4 regions of the Bacillus methanolicus genome follow, and region 4 is predicted to be linked to each of the others. Evidence: riboswitches for the same ligand, from Rfam matches in the RefSeq annotation. Region 4 holds a riboswitch; each other region holds the start of a gene.
The links. Region 4 has a riboswitch for thiamine pyrophosphate ahead of tenI (thiazole tautomerase TenI). Riboswitches for the same ligand answer to the same signal wherever they lie in the genome.

Region 1 (5,956 bases), 170 kb from region 4:
CAATCGGAATAAAAGACAATATCGTTACGAAAAATTTGCGAACTACGTGTGCAAGCAAAATTCTCGAAAACTTTGATCCTATTTATGACGCAACGGTCATGAAAAAATTACATCAAGCAGAAACCATCACAATCGGAAAGTTGAACATGGACGAATTTGCGATGGGTTCTTCTACTGAAAACTCCGCTTTTCAAAAAACACGCAATCCATGGAATTTGGAAACGGTGCCTGGAGGGTCATCCGGCGGCTCAGCGGCCTCTGTCGCAGCAGGCGAAGTGCTTTTTTCTTTAGGTTCTGATACAGGAGGATCCATTCGCCAGCCGGCAGCGTTTTGCGGTGTAGTAGGACTAAAACCGACATATGGACGCGTTTCGCGCTTCGGCCTCGTTGCGTTTGCGTCTTCTCTTGATCAAATCGGGCCGATCACCCGAAATGTTGAAGATAATGCATATTTATTACAGGCGATTTCAGGTATTGATCCAATGGATTCCACATCAGCGAATGTGGATGTGCCGAACTTTGTGGACGCACTGACAGATGATATTAAAGGGTTAAAAATTGCAGTTCCAAAAGAATACCTCGGAGAAGGGGTGCGAGAGGAAGTACGCCAGTCTGTCCTTGATGCGTTAAAGGTGCTTGAAAAATTAGGCGCTGTATGGGAAGAAGTTTCCCTTCCGCATTCAAAATATGCACTGGCTACTTATTATTTGCTTTCTTCTTCAGAAGCATCCGCCAACCTTGCTCGATTTGACGGCGTCCGTTACGGATACCGGACTCCAAATGCGGAGAACTTGATTGATATGTACAAAAAGACTCGTGCTGAAGGCTTTGGCGATGAAGTCAAGCGGCGAATCATGCTCGGTACGTTTGCTTTAAGTTCGGGATATTATGATGCTTATTACAAAAAAGCGCAAAAAGTGCGTACGCTTATTAAAAAAGACTTTGAAGATGTCTTTGAAAAATATGATGTAATTATCGGACCGACTACTCCGACACCGGCCTTTAAAATCGGGGAACAAGTGGATGATCCGTTAACGATGTATGCAAACGATATTTTAACGATTCCTGTCAATCTTGCAGGTGTTCCGGCAATCTCTATTCCTTGCGGCTTTGCAAATGGCTTGCCGCTTGGCCTGCAAATTATCGGCAAACATTTTGATGAAAGCACCGTATATCGTGTTGCCCATGCGTTCGAACAGGCAACTGATTTTCATAAACAAAAACCACAGTTGTAAGGGGTGAGAAGAATGAAATTTGAAACAGTGATAGGCCTTGAAGTACACGTAGAATTAAAAACTGATTCCAAAATCTTTTCGGCAAGCCCGAACCAATTTGGCGCTGAACCTAACACAAATACTTCTGTTATTGAACTCGGATATCCGGGCGTACTGCCTGTTTTGAATAAAAAGGCTGTCGAGTATGCGATGAAAGCGGCCATGGCACTAAACTGTGAAGTGGCAACAGAAACGAAGTTTGACCGCAAAAACTATTTTTATCCGGATAATCCGAAGGCATATCAGATTTCCCAATTCGATAAGCCGATCGGCAAAAACGGCTGGATTGAAATCGAAGTGGACGGGAAAAAGAAAAAAATTGGAATTACCCGCCTACATTTAGAGGAAGATGCAGGGAAATTAAACCACGAAAACGGCTATTCCCTTGTAGATTTAAATCGCCAGGGCACGCCGTTAATTGAAATTGTTTCGGAGCCGGATATCCGTACTCCTGACGAAGCGTATGCCTATCTTGAAAAATTAAAATCAATCATCCAATATACGGGTGTGTCTGATTGTAAAATGGAAGAGGGTTCCCTACGCTGTGATGCAAATATATCAATCCGCCCGGTTGGCCAAAAAGAATTCGGAACAAAAACCGAGTTGAAAAACTTAAACTCTTTTAATTTCGTCCGAAAGGGTTTGGAGTATGAAGAAAAACGCCAGCGGGAAGTGGTGCTTGCAGGCGGAACGATTCAGCAGGAAACGCGCCGGTATGATGAAGCGACAAATACGACGATTTTAATGCGTGTGAAAGAAGGTTCGGATGACTATCGCTACTTCCCGGAGCCTGATCTTGTGGAATTGTATATTGATGAAGAGTGGAAAGAACGCGTAAGAGCAGAAATTCCTGAGCTGCCTGATCAGCGGAAAAAACGCTACATCGAAGAACTTGGACTGCCTGCTTATGATGCTGCTGTTTTAACAGTAACAAAAGAAATGGCTGACTTCTTTGAGGCGACTGTCAAAGCCGGTGCAGATCCAAAACAAGCATCCAACTGGATGATGGGAGAGGTGTCTGCTTACTTAAATGCGGAACAAAAAGAGCTTCACGAAGTGTCTTTAACGCCTGAAAGCCTCGCGGGCATGATTAAGCTGATCGAAAATGGCACAATTTCTTCGAAAATCGCCAAAACAGTATTTAAAGAGTTAATTGAAAATGGCGGAGATGCAGAGCAAATTGTCAAAGAAAAAGGACTTGTTCAGATTTCCGACGAAGGAGCGCTTCTAAAAATTATTGCAGAAGTCATTGAGGCGAACCCACAATCAGTACAAGACTTTAAAAATGGGAAGGGTAAAGCGATCGGCTTCCTTGTCGGCCAGGTAATGAAAGCGACAAAAGGACAAGCCAATCCGCCGTTGGTCAATAAATTATTAAATCAAGAATTGCAAAAGCTATAATTCTGTAGAGGCTGTCTTATAAGGGTCAGACCTCATGTGCATTTATCGATATATAGCACATTTATCCAACATTATGTCCTATATATTGTGGTATAGGGTCTGACCCTAGGCTTTTGAGATAGCCTCTTTTTAATTTTTAGCAGATTAAGATCGGTCTTCTGGTCGGCACTGTTTTTGTCGAAATGAGCTTAGCAGCATTTGACAATTTCCGCATCTATTTCCCGGGAAAAATGTATGATATTCATGCACTCTTTCGAAAATTAATCAAACGTTTGATTAATAATTTGTTCATCGTTTTTTGAAGAATGGTGTAGAAAAAGGATATTGGCACATACCGAGTGAATATAGTAAAATATATGTGCCGTCGGGATATAGCTCAGCTTGGTAGAGCACTAGCATGGGGTGCTAGGGGTCGCAGGTTCGAATCCTGTTATCCCGATTTTTAATATTCAAGAGTTATTATCAAAGGGGGGGCTGATTCAGAAGCAAAGGATCAGCCCCCTCACTAAAAAACATTCTACATATTGTCATTGTCGGAGGGGCCAGACCCATAAAGGGTCAGCCTCTTTTTTGTCTTCTCTTAATTAAATAGAATTTTCGAAAGGGAGAAAAAAATCAAAAAAGTCCTTGCAATCATCAATGACTGTGATATATTAAACTATGACAATAATATAATTGGCACTAGGGGTGCCGGAGAATGGCCGGCTGAGATAAAGATCCGAATCTTTGACCCTTTTACCTGATCTGGTTAGTACCAGCGTAGGGAAGTGTATTGACTTAGTCATACAAAAGCAGATTCCTTCCGTTGGAGTCTGCTTTTTTTGACTCCGGCGATAATGAATATTTGCATGGTATTCCCTATCCCCCAGTGCCTGAACATTGGAGGGATTTTTTTGTGAAAAAAACACAGAAGCTTACGTTAACTGCCATGATGATTACGATTGGTACACTGACAAGCCACATGTTTTTTATCCCGATAGGATTTGCCAAAGTTTTTCCAATGCAGCATTTTATTAATGTTTTGTCAGCAGTTTTATTAGGTCCGTATTACGCAGTGGCTCAGGCGCTTTGCGTATCCATTTTAAGAAATCTAATGGGAACCGGCTCCGTTTTTGCGTTTCCGGGGAGTATGATCGGGGCCTTTTTGGCAGCATATTTATTTTCAAAGACGAAAAAGACATCTATGGCTTTTGTTGGTGAAGTCACCGGAACAGGTTTGTTGGGTGCTCTTGCTTCATATCCGATTGCAGTCCTTTTACTGGGAAAAGAAGCAACAATATTTGGATTCATTCCTTCGTTTATGGTCAGCTCCTTATCAGGTGCTTTTATCGGTTATGTCATTCTGACTGTTTTTTTGAGAAATACTGCGGCAAAAGAGAAGTTACTTGAAAAGACATCTTTTCATAACAGGATTTGAATATTTAGACAAATTTGCACCATATCAGCTCTTTAAAGCCGCATGTATCAAATAAATATTCAATTTTGAGGAGGAACTATTATATGACAAACGATTTTACTCAAATGATGTATACTTTTCCGGGAAGCAAAAAAGTGTATGTGGAAGGATCAAGACCTGATATTCAGGTCCCGATGCGGGAAATCTCGCTCAGCCCGACAGAATCCATGTTTGGAAAAGAGGAAAATAAGCCTGTGCGTGTGTATGATACAAGTGGTCCATACACTGATCCGAATTATGAGGTTGATTTGAAAAAAGGGCTTCCAAAGCTTCGCAGAAAGTGGATTTTGGAAAGAGGAGATGTTGAGGAATATCAAGGCAGATCTGTTAAGCCTGAGGACAATGGCTACCGCAGCGAAGAAGAAGCAAACCGGAAGATCGAGGTTTTTCCAAATACGAACAACCGTCCGCTGAGAGCGAAAAAAGGGCGCAATGTCACGCAAATGCATTATGCAAAAAAGGGAATCATTACCCCTGAGATGGAGTTCATTGCGATCAGAGAACAGCTCGATCCTGAATTTGTCCGCAGTGAGGTAGCTAGGGGAAGAGCAATCATTCCGGCAAATATTAATCATCCTGAGGCCGAGCCAATGATTATTGGGCGCAATTTTCATGTGAAAATTAATGCGAATATTGGGAATTCGGCTGTATCCTCGTCAATTTCAGAAGAAGTTGAAAAAATGACTTGGGCCGTCCGCTGGGGTGCCGATACGATCATGGATTTATCGACAGGAAAAAACATACATACAACAAGGGAATGGATTATTCGAAACTCTCCGGTTCCAGTCGGAACAGTGCCAATTTATCAAGCACTTGAAAAAGTGAAAGGCGTGGCCGAAGATCTGACATGGGAAGTTTACCGGGACACATTAATTGAGCAGGCGGAGCAAGGTGTTGACTACTTTACGATACATGCCGGAGTTTTACTTCGCTATATTCCTCTGACTGCAAAACGGACAACCGGGATTGTTTCCCGCGGAGGATCGATTATGGCTCAATGGTGCTTGGCACATCACGAGGAAAATTTCTTGTATACTCACTTTGAGGAGATTTGTGAGATTTTAAAAGCGTACGACATTTCCGTCTCATTAGGAGATGGTCTAAGACCGGGTTCAATTGCCGATGCAAATGATGAAGCGCAATTTGCAGAACTTCAAACGTTAGGCGAGCTTACTGAAATAGCGTGGAAGCATGATGTCCAAGTAATGATTGAAGGCCCGGGACATGTACCGATGCATCTTATAAAAGAGAATGTGGATAAGCAAATGGAAATTTGCAAAGAAGCTCCATTCTACACATTGGGACCTTTAACAACAGATATAGCACCGGGATATGATCATATTACATCAGCGATTGGTGCGGCGATGATCGGCTGGTTCGGCACAGCGATGCTTTGTTATGTTACGCCAAAAGAGCATTTAGGCTTGCCGAATAAAAATGATGTAAGAGAAGGGGTTATTGCTTATAAAATTGCGGCGCATGCAGCTGATTTAGCAAAAGGCCATCCTGGTGCCCGCATAAGAGATGACGCACTTTCAAAAGCACGTTTTGAATTTCGCTGGAATGACCAGTTTAATCTATCTCTTGATCCTGATCGGGCGAGGGAGTATCATGATGAAACACTTCCAGCCGAAGGAGCAAAAACAGCTCACTTCTGCTCAATGTGCGGTCCAAAGTTCTGTTCGATGCGGATTTCACAGGATATTCGAAATATGGCAAAGGAAAAGGGCATGACCGAAGATGAATTTATTAAGACTGGAATGAAAGAAAAAGCACAGGAGTTTGTCGATAATGGATCAGTTATATATAAATAAAGATCGGGAAT
Region 2 (5,956 bases), on a different contig from region 4:
ATTACAAGTTCCTGAGAGGGAGCCAAAATCACAGCTTGTACGCTTTTTTTATTCGGATCGATTTTATGAAGCAAAGGCAGCAAATAGCTAAGTGTTTTTCCCGTTCCAGTCGGGGATTCTGCTATCACATCTTTTCCTTGTAAAATAAGCGGAATCGCCTGCTTTTGGATTGATGTTGGATTTTCAAAGCCTGATTTATTCCATGCTTCTTGTATAAACGGTTGTAATGTTGCAATGATTGATTGTTTTTCTGACATGTAGGATCTCCTTATGAATATTTTATAAAGAGTATTATTCCACATCTTTTTCAATATCGAAAGGAAGAGTTTAAAAAAGAGTGCCTTATAAAAAGCACTCTTTCCTCGAACTTAAGAATTTATTTTTGCAATCCGGCTAAAGAAACTACTGCTTCTTTAATTTGCTTTGTGCTTTCCAGAGGAGAAGCGGCCATGCTGATGGCAGATATGACAGAGACGCCATCAGCACCGGCTGCGACAACTTGTGCGGCATTCTTGGCATTTATACCGCCAATCCCGACTGCCGGGATGTCGATTCGCTTCTCTCGAAGTAAACGGAGCATGGCGGTGCCCTGTACTTGTTTAGCATCTTTTTTTGTTTCTGTCGGGAAGATAGGGCCAATGCCGACATAATCAGCGCCCGCTTGAATTGCAGCCTGCACTTCTTCGAGATTGTGAGCGGAGACGCCGAGGATTTTATTGCCGATTTTTTGCCGGACAGAATCTGCGGATTCATCCTCCTGGCCAATATGGACCCCATCGGCATCCAATTCAATTGCCAGGCCGACATCGTCATTTACAATAAATGGCACACCGTGTTTTTTGCAAATGCTTTGAACTTTCTTGGCAAAATCTTTTTTCTGTTCTCCGGTCAAAGCTCCGTTTCCTTTTTCGCGGAACTGAAACAAAGTCGCCCCTCCCCGAAGGGCTTCCGTTACAACTTCAAGAGGATCTTTTAGACAATTGTTGCTCCCCATTATAAAATAAACTTTTAACAGCTCCCGCATATTCTCTTTTGAAATTCCAGCCATGATATCACCTTTTTTCAGATACTAGTTTTTGCCGGTAAGCCCAGTGATTTGTCGGCCCGTGTCCTAGTCCGATTCCCAGTTGATTTTCAATTGCGGCAGCGATAAAATCTTTTGCTGTTTGGACTGCATTTTGTACCGTATTTCCCTTAGCCAGTTCAGCAGCAATCGCTGCAGCAAACGTACAGCCGGTTCCATGTGTGTTCTTAGTTTCAATTTTTTTGCTTTTAAAATAGTAAAACTCCCGACCGTCATATAACACATCAACCGCTTCACTCGCGTTTTCGTGTCCGCCTTTAATGACAACATTTCTGGCTCCCAGTTCAAAAATATACTTCGCTGCCTCAAAGCGGTCTTCAATCGTTTCAATTTTGATTCCTGTTATTGCTTCTGCTTCCGGAATATTTGGGGTAACAACTTCCGCAAGCGGGAGCAAGCGATTTTTCAAAGCGCTGATCGCTTCATTTTGCAATAACGGTGCTCCTCCTTTTGCTATCATAACCGGATCGACAACAACATTTTTCCAGCCGAATTTTTTGATTTTGCCGGCAACAGCCTCAATGATTTCACTGTTGAACAGCATGCCTGTTTTCACTGCATCGGCGCCAAGATCTGTACCTATCGATTCGATCTGTTGTTCAACAGCCTGAACGGAAAGCGGGTAAACACCTTGAACCCCTAAAGTGTTCTGGGCCGTAACAGCTGTTATGGCAGACATGCCAAAAACTTCTAGTTCCTGAAAAGTTTTTAAATCGGCTTGGATCCCGGCTCCGCCTCCGCTGTCCGAACCGGCAATCGTTAAAGCTTTGTGTACTTTTTTCATAGATTCTGGCCTCCTTTACACTCGTTCAACCGAAGCTAAGTTTCTTATATCATCAGATGAAAGTTTGGCTAACTGGTTTAAAAATTCAATTTGAAAACTGCATGGTCCTTTGTCAGATGTTTTATCAGCCGCGATTTCAGCTGCCACTCCATAGCAGGCTAATGCAGCGGCAGAAGCTTCTAATAGGTTTTTTTCTACGGCAGAAAAGGCGCCGATAATTGAAGTCAGCAGACACCCTGTACCAGTAACCTTAGTTAAAATTGGATGTCCGTTACGGATGAGGTATGTCGTTTCACCGTCGGAAGCTACATCCTCCTTTCCTGTAACAGCAATGGTTGTTCCCAATTGTCTGGCAGCTTTTTTGGTCAGTTCGATAACATCTCCATTGCCTTCCCCTGCATCAACGCCTTTAATAAACCAGTTTTCACCGATCACATTTGCAACTTCTGCAGCGTTGCCCCTGATGACGGAAATTTTGAGATCATTGACAATTTTCTTCGCTACAGCTGTCCTGTAAGGGGTAGCTCCCGCTCCGACAGGATCTAAAATGACTGGAACGCCTTTTTCATTTGCCGCCTTTCCGGCGAACATCATTGCCTCGACGGTCTTAGGATTCAGCGTGCCGATATTTAAAACAAGTGCTCCTGCTATGTTCGCAATATCCGAAACTTCTTCTTTTGCGGCTGCCATGAACGGGGAAGCTCCTAATGCCAACAAGCCGTTCGCAGTAAAATTCGCGACGACAATATTCGTTATGTTATGTACGAGCGGATTCGCTTTTCTCACTTTCTCAAGTGAAGCAGCAATGGTTTCAGTATTCATCTTGATCAAGCACCCTTTCTAGCAAGTTAGAGGAAAATCACCTGATGAGCCGCCAGCAAATAATATGAACAATCCGTTTTGAGTTTTTGAATTTCTTATTTTGCTTTTTTCCTATACGTTTTGCAAATGGAAGATTGCCTCTAATAGCGAAAAAGACACTCTGCGTAAGCAAAGTGTCTCTAAATAGACTGATAGGATCATGTAAAATTTACAGCCGAAAATATCCTCAGCACTTTTCCCTACGCTGGCATTATCCAACAGGTTCAAACGGTCTGCGACGGAATAGCCGCACTCTCAGCCTGCTTCCGCGGGCTCCCGTAAACTATTCAATTTAATTCTAAGTCTACTCCTCCACCCTCAAAAATGCAAGTAAAGGAATAGGCGGGAGGAAAGGATATGAGGGGTCTGGCCCTCGATACGTTAACGCGGTGAAGCGGTGAGGGTCTGGCCCGCACCACGTTAATGCGGTGAAGCGGTGAGGGTCTGGCCCGCACCACGTTAATGCGGTGAAGCAGTGAGGGAGCCTGGCCACTATTTGTTTAGTTTGTATCGGTTTATTGGCCGGCCAATGCCGCCGTATTGGAAATCGATTTGGACATGCCCGCATTTTTCAAGGTAATCGAGATAGCGTCTCGCCGTTACTCTGGCGATCCCCACCCCTTCAGCGACTTCCTCTGCTGAAATCGGCACTTTTGTTTCCGCCAGGAATTTCGAAATCTTTGTAAGCGTCAAGGCATTCAACCCCTTTGGCAGATCAAAAGTATTGCCCTGTTCTTTGCGGAAAAAGAATTCATCTAGTTCCTGTTGGGAAATCCTCTCTTTTTCATCAAACTTCATTCGAAAAGACCGGTAATTTTCCAGTGCTTTTTTGATCCGTTCAAATTTAAATGGCTTCACAATATAATCAAACGCTCCGTGCTGTAAAAACGAGCGGACTGTTTCCATGTCGCTGGCTGCTGTAATCGGAATAATATCCACATTTATCCTTTCCGTCCTGATCACCTGAAGAGTCTGGAGCCCATCCTGCTGGGGCATATACACATCAATGATCACAAGCTCCGGTTTCTTCGATCGAACCAAATTTATACCCTCTAAGCCGTTTGATGCCACTCCGACCACTTTAAAGCTGTCGACTTTCTCAATAAATTGCCGATTTACTTCCTGTACCATAGGATCATCTTCTATCAACACGACTTTGATCACCCTTCTGCCCCCTTTTGTTCAGTATACATTGAAAATGTTATCGAAAATGATGTTCCCTTTCCTACCGATGACTCTAAAAGAATATCCCCTTTCCCTTTTTCAACAACCTGCTTTACTAAATATAATCCGATTCCTCGTCCGGTCTCAGACTTGGTAGAATATCCCTGGTCAAAAATAAACGGCTGGACATGTTCAGGTATGCCGCTTCCATTGTCTTCTACTAATATACATAGTAACTGATCGTTTTGCTGAATTCTTACATAAACTTCTTTATCATCATTCATCACATTTTTAAAAGAATCAAATGCATTCTCAATTAAATTCCCCAAAATTAACACAAAATCATGATGGTCCATAAATGGCGGAAACTGTTTCAAAGAACTATGGCGGTCAATTGTAACTTGAATGCCAAGTTCTTTACCGCGGCTGACTTTACTAAGCAACAAACCGGTAAGGCTGTCATCATGAATGTTTTTGCTTAAAAAACGAGTCAGCTCTTCTTGCTCCTCCGTTATTTCAAAAACATATTCGAGCGCTTTTTCCTTATTTCCCAGTTGAATTAATCCCGCTATCGTATGAAGCTTATTCATATGCTCGTGGTTTTGGACACGCAATGCGTTTACAAAAGCTTTAACCCCCGTTAATTCTTCCGCCAGTTTTTTTACTTGAGTACGGTCCTGGAAGATAGCAATCGCCCCAACTGTTTTATTATTCACCTTAATTGGAATCCTGTTGCTGACAATTGCCAAATTCCGGATCTGCAAATCTTTATTATAAATTGGCTTTTCTAATTCTATGATTTCAGGAAGACGTGTATCAGGGAGGACATCCCGTATCTTTTTCCCGACAACATCCCCATCAATTCCCAGCATCTCTTTAGCCTTTTTATTAAAAATCGTAATCGTTTCTTCCATATCAATCGCTATGATTCCTTCATGCATGGCATTAAATGTTTCGGTCCGTTCCACAAGCAGCCTGGCAATTTCATGCGGTTCAAGCTGAAACATTTGCTTTTTAATATGCCGCGCCAGAAGCCATGCACCCCATCCACCGAAAAATAATGCAAGCACACCCGTCCAGACTATTTGTTTTTTGAGTGATAACAATGTCTCAAAAAAGCTCGGGATCTTATACCCTGCAATAACCACGCCTATTTGTTCATGATCCTTGTTCATCACAGGTGTAAATGCACGGATGACCGTTCCAATTTCACCCTTTGCTTTCGACGTATAGGAATGTTCTGCAAAAGCAGGCCCTTCGTCAGCACCTTCAGATATCGTTCCGACCATTCCTTTAACCGGGTGAGTCAAACGCATCCGATCCATATTGAGTACCGTTATATAGTCTGCATTATTGATCATCCGAATTTTCTCAACAATTAAAGAAAGGGATTCTGACCGTGCACCACCCTGCGAGATATTTTCTGAAACTTCCGGAAGCTCTGCAACAGTCCTTGCTGTCAGCATGGCTTGTTCTTTTAATTCATTTTCTTCTGCTTTGATAAATTCTCTTACTAAAAAAATTCCAAGTAGAAATAAAGAGAGGCCCAGCAAAAAAAATATTAACCCCGTAATTTTCCAGCGAATCGACATACGCCTAATGATGAACGACCATCTCTCTTTTTCAAACTTCATTCACATTGTTCCATGTTCATTATTTTAATAATAATCTTGAAAAAATGGTATGATGGAACCAAAAACAAAAATACACATTACATGCCCTCTTCTACAATTGGTGGAGCTTTATCATTTCTCTTGAAAAAATATGGTCTTATAGAGATGAGAGTCTACTAACGTTTAACGCGATAAAATAATAACTGGGTGATCAATTTGAGATGGTTTATTATTACAAGCTGCATAACAGTTTTTATATTAATGATCTTTTTAGTTTATGAAAATGAGAGATTCGGAAGCAAAATTCCTGAAGACGATGAGCAGAAAGGATTGAAGGAACAAATTGTTATTCGCTTAAGCCACGTAGTTTCCGAAAATACACCTAAAGGACTCGCGGCGCAAAAGTTTGCTGAGTTAGTTCAGAAAAAAACAAACGGCAAGGTAAAAGTA
Region 3 (5,956 bases), on a different contig from region 4:
CTGGATGAAGCGACGAGCGCCCTTGATAATGAAAGTGAAAAACTTGTCCAGGAATCAATTAATCAGATTAAAGGCGGTAAAACAATTATTATGATTGCCCACAGGCTTTCAACGATTGTAGATGCCGATACCATTTTTGTGATGAAAAACGGGGAGATCGTCGAAAGCGGCACCCATCATAGATTACTTGAATTAAACGGTTATTATAAGGAGTTATATTCAAGACAGAATCCGGCACAATCAGAAGCGGCAGTAAAGTATGCCATTTAAGGGATATATAAAAAATTTACTTAATAGGAGAGTGGAAGCGATGAAAAAATGGGGAATTGCGGCCGTTCTATATCTGGCTTTAGTGATAGGCGGATATTCAGTGTATGCTGAATGGTTTGCCGATGAAAAACAGCCCGAGTCTCATGGCCACAATCAATCTGCGTCATATGAATCATCCAAAAGCCGGGAAAAATCTGCGCCACATGATGAATCTCAAGGCCATAGTGATCACGCAGAAGCAAACAATAGCAGCCATCAGCATGGAAGCAGCGCGGCACATGAAGGCAGCAGCGAGGTAAGCGTGTTTGTTAAATCGGATCAAGATGAGTTAAAGATTTTCTTAAAAGATAAGTCGGCAAATCCAGTGGAAGATCTGGAAGTAAATCATGAGAAGCTTCTTCATCTTATCGTAGTGGATGACCAGCTGCATAAATATTATCACTTACACCCTGAACAGACAGGCAAGGGCGAATTTACAATTGGAAATAATCTGCCTGATGGATTTTATAAGGCATTCGTTGACATTAAACCGAAAAATTTAGCTTATCATGTAGCACCTGTTCCATTTATCGTTGGAAATCCCGGAATGTCAACCCATAGCCGTGGCCTTCAGCCGGACGAAACATTAAGCAAGAATGTAGACGGCGAAAACGTAAAACTAACTATGAGTTCTTTTAAGGCAAATGAACCGGTAACGTTAACCTTTGATCTTGATAAAACAAATTTGACCCCTTATCTGGGAGCGATGGGTCACGTGGTCATTCTTGATGAAAATGCCCAGAATTTCCTTCATGTGCATCCGGCAAATGACAAGGATACGGTTTTTGAAACACAGTTTGAAAAGCCAGGCATTTATAAGATATGGGCTGAGTTCAAGCAAAATGGAAAAGTCAGGGCGTTCTCATTTGTAGTGGAGATAAAATAGCGGTCTTTTTGGCCATTACGCAAAAAATATCGGTTAATTGGTACATTTTTCATGTATTATCAATATATAGGAAATGTTTAATTGCTAACATTTTATGGAAAATGATGATAACGATGGAAAACAAAGTCCAATCCAATTGGGAGTTTGAAACGATTTACAAACACGCATTGGATATCATTATGATCATTGACCAAAATCGTCTTGTACGGTTTTCGACACCTTCTTTTAAAAAAACTACCGGATACAGTCCTGAGGAATTGAAAGACATATTTGATATTGTACAACCTGATGAAAGAGAAAATTTAATGGAAAGACATAGGAATGTTATCTTGACCCAACAGCCTTCCAAGAGTGAGTACAGGATAATTACCCGCTCCGGCCATATTAAATATTTTGAGTGTCGGACGATGCCTGTAGAAAGTCAAGATAATCTTACAGTCGTTACGGTCCGGGATATTACCGAAAGAAAAAATATGGAGATAGAGCTTCAAAATAGAAAGGATCGATATAAATTATTGCAAAACAGTTTGAAAAATTTTTCCCAAGACTTGTCTTCGGTAATGAAAGTATCAGATCTCAAAGAAAGATTAATCCATGAAATAAATACAGTTTTGCCAGATTCCCAGCCGGCGATCTTACAATTTAATAAAGAAAATCAGATAATCGAAGAAGCTCATTTTCTTGAATTTCAACCCGATTTGCAAAATTTTCCGGTTGGCAAGATCGTAAACGTTAACGATAAGGTTCTAATAAAAGTAGGAGAGCGGACCAGCCATGCCTACATCCTCATTCTCAATGCACAATCTATAGAAGAGGAAATGGATTCCATTTGGCTGGAAACAATCGTTTACTACGCCAATATGGTATTTGAGAGCTTGGATGTAATCGAGAATCTAATGAATCAATTGGAAGCTGCCATGCAAAGCAGCCAAACACCGCTTTGGATCTTGCGGCTCTTGTTCAATCTTTCCGAAAAAGAACGGCTCCATTTATCAAGTGATTTGCATGATACAGTCCTGCAGGATCAAATTGATTTGTACAGAAGAATGGAATCATTGCTTCATCGCCATGAATTTGACAACGAAATAAAAGCACTGCTTAAAGGAATTGAACAAGGACTGCTGGACACCATTCACCAAATCCGGATGACATGTAATGAACTTCGGCCACCGTTGCTAAGGGAATTGGGTTTAGAGCGGGCATTGGAAAATTTATTTGAATATACCCAAGTTTCTTCAACTTTTAAAATTTATTTTTCAACAGACAATACTTCCAGTCTTCAATTAAATGAGGAACAAACGATCGGAATTTATCGAATCGTACAGGAATTGATCAACAATGCGACAAAACATTCCAAGGCTTCAAAAATTCACCTTCATATTAGTGCCCGGGAAGACAAAATGATGTTTGAATATTCTGATGACGGTGTGGGCTTTGAACTGGATAAGTTAAAACCGTCCTTTAACAACATGGGATTAACAAGCATTAAGCAACGCGTTCAGAGCCTTTCAGGCAATGTAGAGTTTTATTCAAAACCGAATTGCGGATTAAAAGTTACTATGCAAATTCCATGTACCGGCATTGGAGATAAAAAAATTTGAGAGGTTTTTACGATGATAAATATTTTGATAGTCGATGACCATTTATCTATATTGGAAGGTACAAAAATGCTATTGGAGCAGGAACCCGATTTTAACATTTCAATAGAAAACAGTTCTTTGAACGCATTAAATAAAATTAAGCTGCAACATTATGATATATTGCTGTTTGATTTGTATATGCCGCACTTGAACGGGCTTGAACTAACAAAAAAAGCTTTAGCGTATAATCAAGATTTAATTGTATTAATTTACACCGGTTTTGATATTAAACCACATTTTAATTTATTGGTTGAAGCCGGAGTTTCCGGTTTTTTATCCAAAACTTCTTCAAGAGAAGAACTTGTGATAGGAATAAGATGCGCCCTGCGTCAACAGGTTATCTTGCCGCTTTCGCTTGTAAGAGAACTAAGAAGGCCGGGCTTCGTTTCCGGCGGCACCAATTCTCAAGATACAGTAATCCTGACGAAAACAGAAGAAGACATATTGGCGGAACTGGCAAAGGGTAAAAGTACAAGAGAAATGGCTAATTCTTTATCGATGAGCCAACGATCACTGGAATATAATTTAACGTTGCTCTACCAAAAGTTTGGGGTTAGGACGCGGTAGACACAAAAAATTTATCAATTTTCAGCAGCTGCCATTAGGTGTTAACTCTAAAAGAGGGATTTGAACTCTGTCCGGCCGATGCCTGCCAGATTCGAGATATCTTAATACGGGCCAGACCCCGATCAAATTTATTAGAAAATTATTATATTAATTATCTAATCTGCTATAATAGATGAGGAATTGATAATTTCATAGCAAGAATGTAGGGGAACCGGTGTTGCCGGTTGAGATTTCATCCGAAAGATGATGACCCTTAGAACCTGAACTGGTTCAGACCAGCGGAGGGAACATTGTTCGTCTAGGCGCTCAGGTTCTGACCTGGGCGCATTTCATTTGTTCCCGGGCTTGCGAATTCTAAATTACATAAGGAGCATTCCTGTAATGAAGAAATTTGAGGTTTGAAACAAAAAGAGCCCTCTTGGTATAGTACAGGGTGTCAATGCATTGACCCCGAATTAATAAGTTACCAAGGAGGACTCAATAATGAATTATACTCAAAATCGAAAAATCTCGCAAATCACACCATCAACATTAATAATCGGCATTGATATTGCCAAAGACAAACACGTGGCACGGGCACAAGACGATCGAGGAATTGAATTTGGAAAACGCTTGATCTTTGAAAATCGCATACATGGTTTCCAAATGCTTTTAGATTGGGTGAATCGACACCAAAAAGAAAATGATAAGAACCATGTGATTTTTGGGGTTGAACCAACCGGGCCCTACTGGTTAAATCTCGCTTATTTCCTTACCGCAAAGGGCTATGACTTTGTGCTAGTCAATCCGATGCATGTAAAGAAAAGCAAAGAGCTTGATGACAACTCTCCAACAAAAAACGATACAAAAGACGCCAGAGTGATTGCACAGCTGATTAAAGACGGCCGATACTCCGTACCAAATCTCTTAGACGGCATTTACGCGGAACTAAGAGAAGGCGTCAAAATAAGAGATCAGCTCACTCAACAGCTTGCCATCACAGAAGGACGTATTCAAAATTTGATTCAACGTTATTTTCCGGAGTTTTTCGATGTTTTCGGGGATTGGGAAGGAAAAGCAGCTCTTTGCACGCTAAAACTGTTTCCATTTCCTTCTCAAATTAAAGAAATGACACCTGAAGAGATTCTCTCAAAGTGGAAGCCATTTGTACAACGAGGAGTTGGAATGAAGCGAGCAACGAAACTAGTGGAAACGGCCAAAAAGAGCATTGGAATTCAAATCGGGATTCAGTTTGCCAAACGTGAAATGGAATATCTGATTGACCAATATGAGCTTTATCAAACGCAGTTGGAAGAGTTGGATCAGGAGCTAGAAGCTCTTGTAGAAACGATCCCAGGTGCTAAGCAAATGATGAATATTTCTGGGTTAGGTGTTACAACAGTCGCTCTATTCTTCGCTGAAGTGGGTGATCTCACAAAGTACAGTCACCCTCAGCAATTAGTTAATCTGGCAGGCCTTTCATTACGTGAGCATAGTTCTGGAAAATTTAAAGGACAAACCAGAATAACGAAACGGGGACGAAGCAGGCTGCGTAAAGCTCTGTACCTAGCGATTCGGCCACTCGTTGCCCATAATCCAACTTTTAAAGCTTTACATCAATACTATACAAAACGATCTGAAAGGCCTTTAAAAAAGCAACAGTCTCTCATCGCTTTGTGTTGTAAGCTATTACGTGTCTTATTTGTCATTGGTCAAAAACAGTGTGAATTTGATGGTTCAAAATTATTGCAAGGCTTGCCTCAAATTACATTACAAGTTGCTTAAACCGATTTATTAACCAATTTGTTAATCAAATTACTATCGAATACTTCAAGTATTTCTAAAGACAAACACCAATAGTGCCGAGTCGGAGTTTATTTTTACCATACGGGCTTATGACCCAGCTGAGGAGCTTATCCGACCTCCACCTCATGGATACGCAGGACGAAGGAATGTATGGATCCCAATCCGGTGATACATGGGAGGGTTAGCGACCGTGAGATGAGTGGAGATTTTGCGCACGGTCATAACTGTTATTACCAAACAATACCAGTTTGGTTGGTAGGATGGCCCCCCATCTGTAAGAAATTTAAATAAATTCAATTTATAACCATGATTTTCGGTGGATCAACTATTAGGTGTTAATGAAATTTAGAGAAAACGTGAGTATTCGGGAGAATTTTAAAGTATATAGAGGGAGGAAACAGTAATGAAAAAATGGCTCGCATTGCTTTTTTCAGCCATGCTCTTAACGGGCTGCGGTACTGACAAGAATGATTCATCATCAGACAAGAACACTGCAACAACAGACAAAAAAGAAAAATCACTTGAAAAAGTGTCGGTTGTGCTCGATTGGACGCCGAACACCAATCACACCGGATTATATGTAGCGAAAGAAAAAGGCTATTTCGAACAGGAAGGATTGGATGTAGAAATAGTGAAGCCGGGTGAGACGGGAGCGGATCAGCTAGTGGCATCCGGAAAATCTGAATTTGGGGTCGGTTACCAGGAAGGAATTACGCAGGCGCGTATTCAAGGCGTTCCGATTGTGTCGATCGCGGCGATCATTCAGCAC
Region 4 (5,956 bases):
TTTTTTATTTTAACTAAGGTTCTTTTTGAAAATTTTTAAAATTAATGATTACATCAGCTTAAAAAAAAGACCGGAGGATAAACCAGAATTATATCTGATATTCCTTCGATCCGGGGCTTAACTGTTTATTTTGTTTTAAATTTGTCTATCCAATAAAGCGATGATACAAGCTTTTCGCCTCTGCAATATCTTTTGTACCGTGGACAAGCACTCTCCCGTCTTTAAAAACGACTAGACGGTGATCGCCTTGTATAAACGAAACAAGGTATGGATTCTTCTCAACCTTTCCGCCTGAACGGGAAAGAGTTTCTGCCAACTGATTCAAATCTCTTTCAATTCGTTCTGCGGGCCTGATTTGCACCGTATTCCTTCCGCAAAGAACCGCTGTTTTCATTTGGTTTTCAGGTTGCAAATACGGATAGATGGGAGCTTCTCCGCACGAAGGACAATCTGCTTTTTTCATTTTATCAACATTCATCGCCACATAATGATTGTTCCAAAGATCAAACGAAACGAGCGTATTCCGTAATGCTTTTATGTCCTCTACTAAAATTTTTAACGCTTCTGACGTTTGATGGACTACAACCATTTGCACAGCAGGTGCGATAATTCCCGCTGTGTCGCAAGTTGCTCCACCCATAGGAACACTTTCAAGAAGACAGCCTAAACATGGCGTTTTTCCGGGTATGATTGTATAGCTTAAACCATAACTGCCGACGCATGCTCCATATATCCAAGGAATCTTTCGTTTTTGTGAAATGTCATTAATTAACAGGCGTATATCAAAGTTATCAGTAGCATCAAGAATAAGATCAACATCTTCAGTTAATTCTTCTATTTCTTGAATGCCTACGTCCATAATATACGATTCGATCTGAACGTCCGAGTTGATCTGCAGAAGCCGCTCCCTTGCCGCAATTGCTTTCGGCATTCGATTTTCCGCGTCTTTTTCGCTGAAAAGCTGTTGTCGTTGAAGATTGCTCCACTCAACATAGTCGCGGTCAACGATCGTTATTCTCCCGACACCTGCACGTGCCAGTATTTCAGCGTTGCCGGTACCGAGAGCGCCGGCGCCGATGATCAATACATGTTTAGACGAAAGCTTTTTCTGTCCTTCTTTTTGAATTCCGGCAAATAATTCTTGCCTGGAATACCGCTCGCTCATTAAACGATCATTCCCTCCAGCGGGCTCGAGGCGGTTGCATACCTTTTTTTCGGAATTCTGCCTGCTTCATATCCCATTCGTCCTGCTTCAATGGCCAGCTTCATTGCAAGAGCCATTTTCACCGGATCTTTGGCACCCGATACAGCAGTATTCAATAGAACACCATCTGCACCCATCTCCATTGCGAGAGCCGCATCTGACGGCGAACCGATTCCTGCATCAACAATGACAGGTACAGCTGCTTGCTCGATAATCAGGCTTAAATTTAACGGATTCACAATTCCTTGACCGGAACCAATCGGTGAAGCTCCGGGCATAATGGCATGCACGCCAAGCTCCTGCAATTTTCTTGCTAATATTACATCATCAGAAGTGTAAGGGAGAACGATAAATCCTTCCTCCAGAAGCATTTCAGATGCCTTTAACGTTTCAATCGGATCCGGAAGAAGTGTTTTATCATCACCAATAACTTCTACTTTTATCATATCACACAAACCGGACGCCTTTGCCAGTTTTGCAATTCTTACCGCTTCTTCCGCCGTTTTTGCTCCTGCCGTATTCGGCAGCAAAGTAAAATTTGCAACTTCCAGCTTTTCCAAAAAGTTCGGCTGGTTCGGCTCATAAATATTCATACGGCGAACCGCAAATGTTAGAATTTCAGCACCTGATACTTTTACCGCCTCTTTCTGTACATCAAAATCAGGAAACTTCCCTGTTCCAAGCAGCAACCTCGATTCAAACTGATAAGGACCAATTTTTAACATGTTAACCGCCTCCCACAAAATGAACAATTTCTATTTTATCGCCATCTGACAAATATGCTTCTGCATGTGCACTTTTCTCAAGAATTTCCCGATTCAGTTCAACAATGGCTCCTTTGTCTTGCAAGTTGAAGTGAGCCAACAAATCCTGAATCGTACGTACTTCATTAGACAGTTCGACTACATCTCCGTTTATAATGAGCTTCATTTTGTCACCTCGCTATCAGCGTTTTTGAAAACCGGTCTACCCGAAACGGCTGCAACGTCTCTTCCTGCCGATCGCCTTCGATCAGCTCTGTCATCCACTGTCCTGTGATCGGGCTAAGCAATATTCCGTTGCGAAAATGGCCCGCAGCAATAAATAGCCCTTCAATTTCAGGATGCTTGCCCATATAAGGCAATCCATCAGGAGTTTGGGGACGAAGGCCTGTCCAAGCTTTTTCCCATTCGCCCTCTACAATGTTCGGTAATATCGTTTCTGCCTTTGTTAAAAGGTCTCGAATTCCTTTTAGAGTCACCTTTTTATCGTATTGTCCTTCTGCCATAGTAGCGCCAACGATAAGACGGCCCCGTTGTTTTGGCACAATGTAGCATCCTTCCGAAATAACGGTAGCAGTAATCGGTGCTGCCGGATACAGTAAAGAAAAACATTCCCCTTTCACAGGATATAACGGAAGATGAAGACCGGTTTGCTGCAGCAAGGTTCCTGACCAGACACCTGATGCCACTACTACCGTATCACTGTAAAAATTACCGCCATTCGTTTCAACGCCAATAATCCGGTCTTTTTGAATAATGATTCCTGTTGTTGTTGTGTACTCTCGTAAACTCACACCTAAAATGGAGGCTGCCCTCGCAAAAGCAGAAGTTAATTCCGGAGCAAGCACATGTCCATCATCCGGCAGATACATAGCGCCTATAAGATCACGGGAAAGGTTCGGTTCTCTTTCAAGCAGCTCTGCATCAGACAACCATTCGGCTCTTTGTCCTTGCTTCTGGTAGAATGATTTGAGTCTCTTTAACTCGTTTCCTTCGTCTTCTGATCTAGCTACCTTTAATAACCCTTTATTTACTAGATGAACATCAATACCGGAACATTCTTTTAATTCCTCTGCTATGGCAGGAAACAGACTTCTGCTCTTTTGCGCCATGTCATAAAAAGGACCGGCTTCTGTTATTTCCGCCTGTGCACCAAGCATTCCCGCTGCCGCGCTTGATGCCTCGCATCCAATCCGGTCTTTTTCGACTAACAGGACCTTTCGTTTCTTTTTTGCCAAATGAAAGGCTATTGAACTGCCAATCACTCCGCCTCCGACAATAATAACGTCATAACTGGTTGTCATTTGAAACCCTCTTTCCATTTACAAACGTATATAATTCTTTTATTGCTTCTAACGGTGAATGAGCTTCCCATATTAATGACATGACGGCAATGCCGGCCGCACCTGTCGACAAAACTTCTTTCGCATTATTAGGTACTATACCTCCTATCGCGATTACCGGAATTGCCACCTCCTTTACTATTTGCCGCAATGAACCTAGACCTCTTGGGGCCAATCCAGGCTTTGAAGAAGTGGAGAAAATATGTCCGTACAAAAGGTAATCTGCTCCCTGCTCTTCAGCTTCAACAGCTTCTTGTATCGAGTGAACCGATTTCCCGATGCGCAATTCCGGAAAACTCGTTTTAACAAGTTGTACATCAAGGCTTTGGTATGTTAGTTGAACACCCTGTGCATGAACTGCTCTTGCAACGTCTGCACGGTCATTTACAACTACTTTTCCGGACGGGATTCCTTGATCGATCATTGCCTTAATGATGGTATAGACCTCTTTGGCTGTTGCAGTTTTTTCGCGAATGTGAATGGCGGTAACATACGGATGAATCTCAGAAGCTATCTTCACAAACTGATCGGTTTTCTGTATACCGTTCGAAATGACATGAATTTCTTTTTCCATCGTCCACACCTGCCCTTGGACGTAAACTTGGCAAAACAAAAACCACTCTCCAGCATAAAGAGTGGTTAAAGTACATAAAAATACCCTAGTCTAAAAAATAGTCTCCACTTCCCTACGCTGGTATAATCCAGATCAGGTTCAAAGGGTTTAGAACCGAAGTTCAATCTCAGCCTTTAAAAGGCTCCCCTAGTGTTGCGAATTATTTAATTTATTAAAATTTTAACACGAATCCGAAAAAGTGGAAACATTTTTTTAGGCTTGTTTGCGTTGGAATTGCCTTCCATCTTCAATGACGGTTAATTTTTTTTGAGGTTCATTTGATTTAAAGGATAAGATAATTACCATTGCCATCACGCACAGGGCGCCAAATGCTTGAAACACTCCAAAAGAAACATGAAGCCATATAATTGCTGAAATAACAGCGACGAGCGGTTCTGTGCAGCTTAGTAGACTTGTTTCTTTCGGGGTAATAAAACGAAGGCTTTCCAAATAAAGAAAAAATGCAATCAACGTTCCAAAAATAATGACAAAGCTAATGAGTGAAAGTGTATGTATAGACCAATCTTGAATTTCTATTTTCCAAGGGGGATGAATAAAACTCAATCCAATTCCTCCTATAATCATTCCCCATCCAACAACGACTATTGAACCCCATTTTTTTAGTAATCGAACGGGATATATTGTATAAAAAGCAAGGGCTATACCGGACAATATTCCCCATGCGACAGAGATATTGGAAACGGCGAAATTCTTAATTGAACCGTTCGTTAACAAAAGGAAAGTTCCTAAAAGTGCTAATAGAATTGCTGTTAGGTCAATACGACCAGGAAATACACGATGTCTCAAAATAAAATAGACAGTTATAAATATCGGAGCTAAGTATTGAAGTAATGTAGCAACCGCAGAGTTTCCTGTTTCGATCGAAGCGAAATATGTATACTGGACTCCTAACAATCCAAGAATTCCAAATAGTAATAACTGGAGTCGTGTCTTTCGATCTTTCCAAATCGCCCATACCTTTTCTTTATCTTTACTTAACAGACCTATTGCAATTAATGCTACACCCGAGAATAACAGCCGTATTGTCACTAGCCACCCAATCGGAACACCATAATTTTGAAAAAGCTGCTGGGCCGCGGTACCTGATAATCCCCATAATGTAGCTCCAAAAGTTACCATTAAAATACCTTTGTAACGATCTTGTCCTATGAAATTTCCCACATCTGTTCCCCCTCTTGGCTGATCCTATTTATATTGTACATTATATTGTGAGAATAATATAAACCTTTTATCGAATTCACAAAGAACACATCTTGTTTCTGCCGGGGGATTCGTTATATAGAAACCGGGACAAGTCTCGGATATTTTTTAGCGGAATGATGGTGATGGAAAGCTCATAAATGTGATCGACGGCTCATAAACGAAAATGAAGGCTCATTTTTTGGAATAAAAGCTCATATATTCGAATGAAGGCTCATATTTCAAAATAAAGACTCATTTATCTAAATAAAAGCTCATTTATCAAATTAAAGGCTGATATGAACGAAACTTTCAAGTCCCCCACAAAATTTCTTTAATCTTTATGTTTTTGGCCGACTTTAAGTAAAGAAGCGCTTTTTTGGCTTCTTTTAGGGAGTTAGCTTGGATAAGCTAGAGATGTTCCTTTTTCAGCTTGACTACCCTACCTCAATTCAAAGATTGACTGTCAAGTGCTTTCCTTGACGGTCGATCTTTGAATTGAGACGATATCAAAAGCTGAAAAGGGATGAATTTCCTCCTTTCTTTTTCATTCAGATTGGGCTAAGCGCACGGCACGAAGGCAAAAATCTCTCTACAACGGTAAGCATTCTGATATCCGTGGGTTCTCACATTTTATCTTTCCGTACTAAGGAGCTTCCACTAACTCATATCGTGCGTTAGTCTAATAGAGACATGGCACAAGCCTTTATCGTGGGTTCTCCTTACCGGATGTTTCCTTTGCCTCCGAGCCCTATTCTCAGTTTTTCTTTTATCCTTGATTCATAAAGCTAAATGTAGACCAGTTTTCAATAACCCTTCGATTAACTCGTTAATT

Region 1: linked by a shared signal. The riboswitch ahead of thiW (energy coupling factor transporter S component ThiW) and the one ahead of tenI (thiazole tautomerase TenI) in region 4 are both predicted to bind thiamine pyrophosphate.
Region 2: linked by a shared signal. The riboswitch ahead of thiM (hydroxyethylthiazole kinase) and the one ahead of tenI (thiazole tautomerase TenI) in region 4 are both predicted to bind thiamine pyrophosphate.
Region 3: linked by a shared signal. The riboswitch ahead of C0966_RS07225 (IS110 family transposase) and the one ahead of tenI (thiazole tautomerase TenI) in region 4 are both predicted to bind thiamine pyrophosphate.

What each region holds. Positions count from the first base shown of each region.
Region 1 covers NZ_PNFF01000002.1:912,320-918,275, forward strand. Annotated here, with positions in the region: gene gatA (Asp-tRNA(Asn)/Glu-tRNA(Gln) amidotransferase subunit GatA) at 1-1,235, shown strand, start outside; gene gatB (Asp-tRNA(Asn)/Glu-tRNA(Gln) amidotransferase subunit GatB) at 1,248-2,675, shown strand; tRNA gene C0966_RS16260 (tRNA-Pro) at 3,041-3,114, shown strand; TPP riboswitch at 3,349-3,458, shown strand; gene thiW (energy coupling factor transporter S component ThiW) at 3,571-4,092, shown strand; gene thiC (phosphomethylpyrimidine synthase ThiC) at 4,176-5,945, shown strand; gene C0966_RS16275 (hypothetical protein) at 5,923-5,956, shown strand, end outside.
Region 2 covers NZ_PNFF01000001.1:90,520-96,475, reverse strand. Annotated here, with positions in the region: gene C0966_RS00385 (DEAD/DEAH box helicase) at 1-257, opposite strand, end outside; gene thiE (thiamine phosphate synthase) at 377-1,048, opposite strand; gene thiD (bifunctional hydroxymethylpyrimidine kinase/phosphomethylpyrimidine kinase) at 1,053-1,868, opposite strand; gene thiM (hydroxyethylthiazole kinase) at 1,884-2,690, opposite strand; TPP riboswitch at 2,910-3,019, opposite strand; gene C0966_RS00365 (response regulator) at 3,222-3,893, opposite strand; gene C0966_RS00360 (ATP-binding protein) at 3,890-5,494, opposite strand; gene C0966_RS00355 (DctP family TRAP transporter solute-binding subunit) at 5,717-5,956, shown strand, end outside.
Region 3 covers NZ_PNFF01000001.1:1,454,937-1,460,892, reverse strand. Annotated here, with positions in the region: gene C0966_RS07245 (ABC transporter ATP-binding protein) at 1-270, shown strand, start outside; gene C0966_RS07240 (hypothetical protein) at 311-1,195, shown strand; gene C0966_RS07235 (PAS domain-containing sensor histidine kinase) at 1,309-2,796, shown strand; gene C0966_RS07230 (response regulator transcription factor) at 2,809-3,402, shown strand; TPP riboswitch at 3,597-3,706, shown strand; gene C0966_RS07225 (IS110 family transposase) at 3,886-5,166, shown strand; gene C0966_RS07220 (ABC transporter substrate-binding protein) at 5,591-5,956, shown strand, end outside.
Region 4 covers NZ_PNFF01000002.1:738,801-744,756, reverse strand. Annotated here, with positions in the region: gene C0966_RS15375 (thiazole biosynthesis adenylyltransferase ThiF) at 146-1,165, opposite strand; gene C0966_RS15370 (thiazole synthase) at 1,165-1,929, opposite strand; gene thiS (sulfur carrier protein ThiS) at 1,931-2,134, opposite strand; gene thiO (glycine oxidase ThiO) at 2,139-3,269, opposite strand; gene tenI (thiazole tautomerase TenI) at 3,253-3,882, opposite strand; TPP riboswitch at 3,975-4,080, opposite strand; gene C0966_RS15350 (DMT family transporter) at 4,135-5,091, opposite strand; gene C0966_RS15345 (IS110 family transposase) at 5,943-5,956, opposite strand, start outside.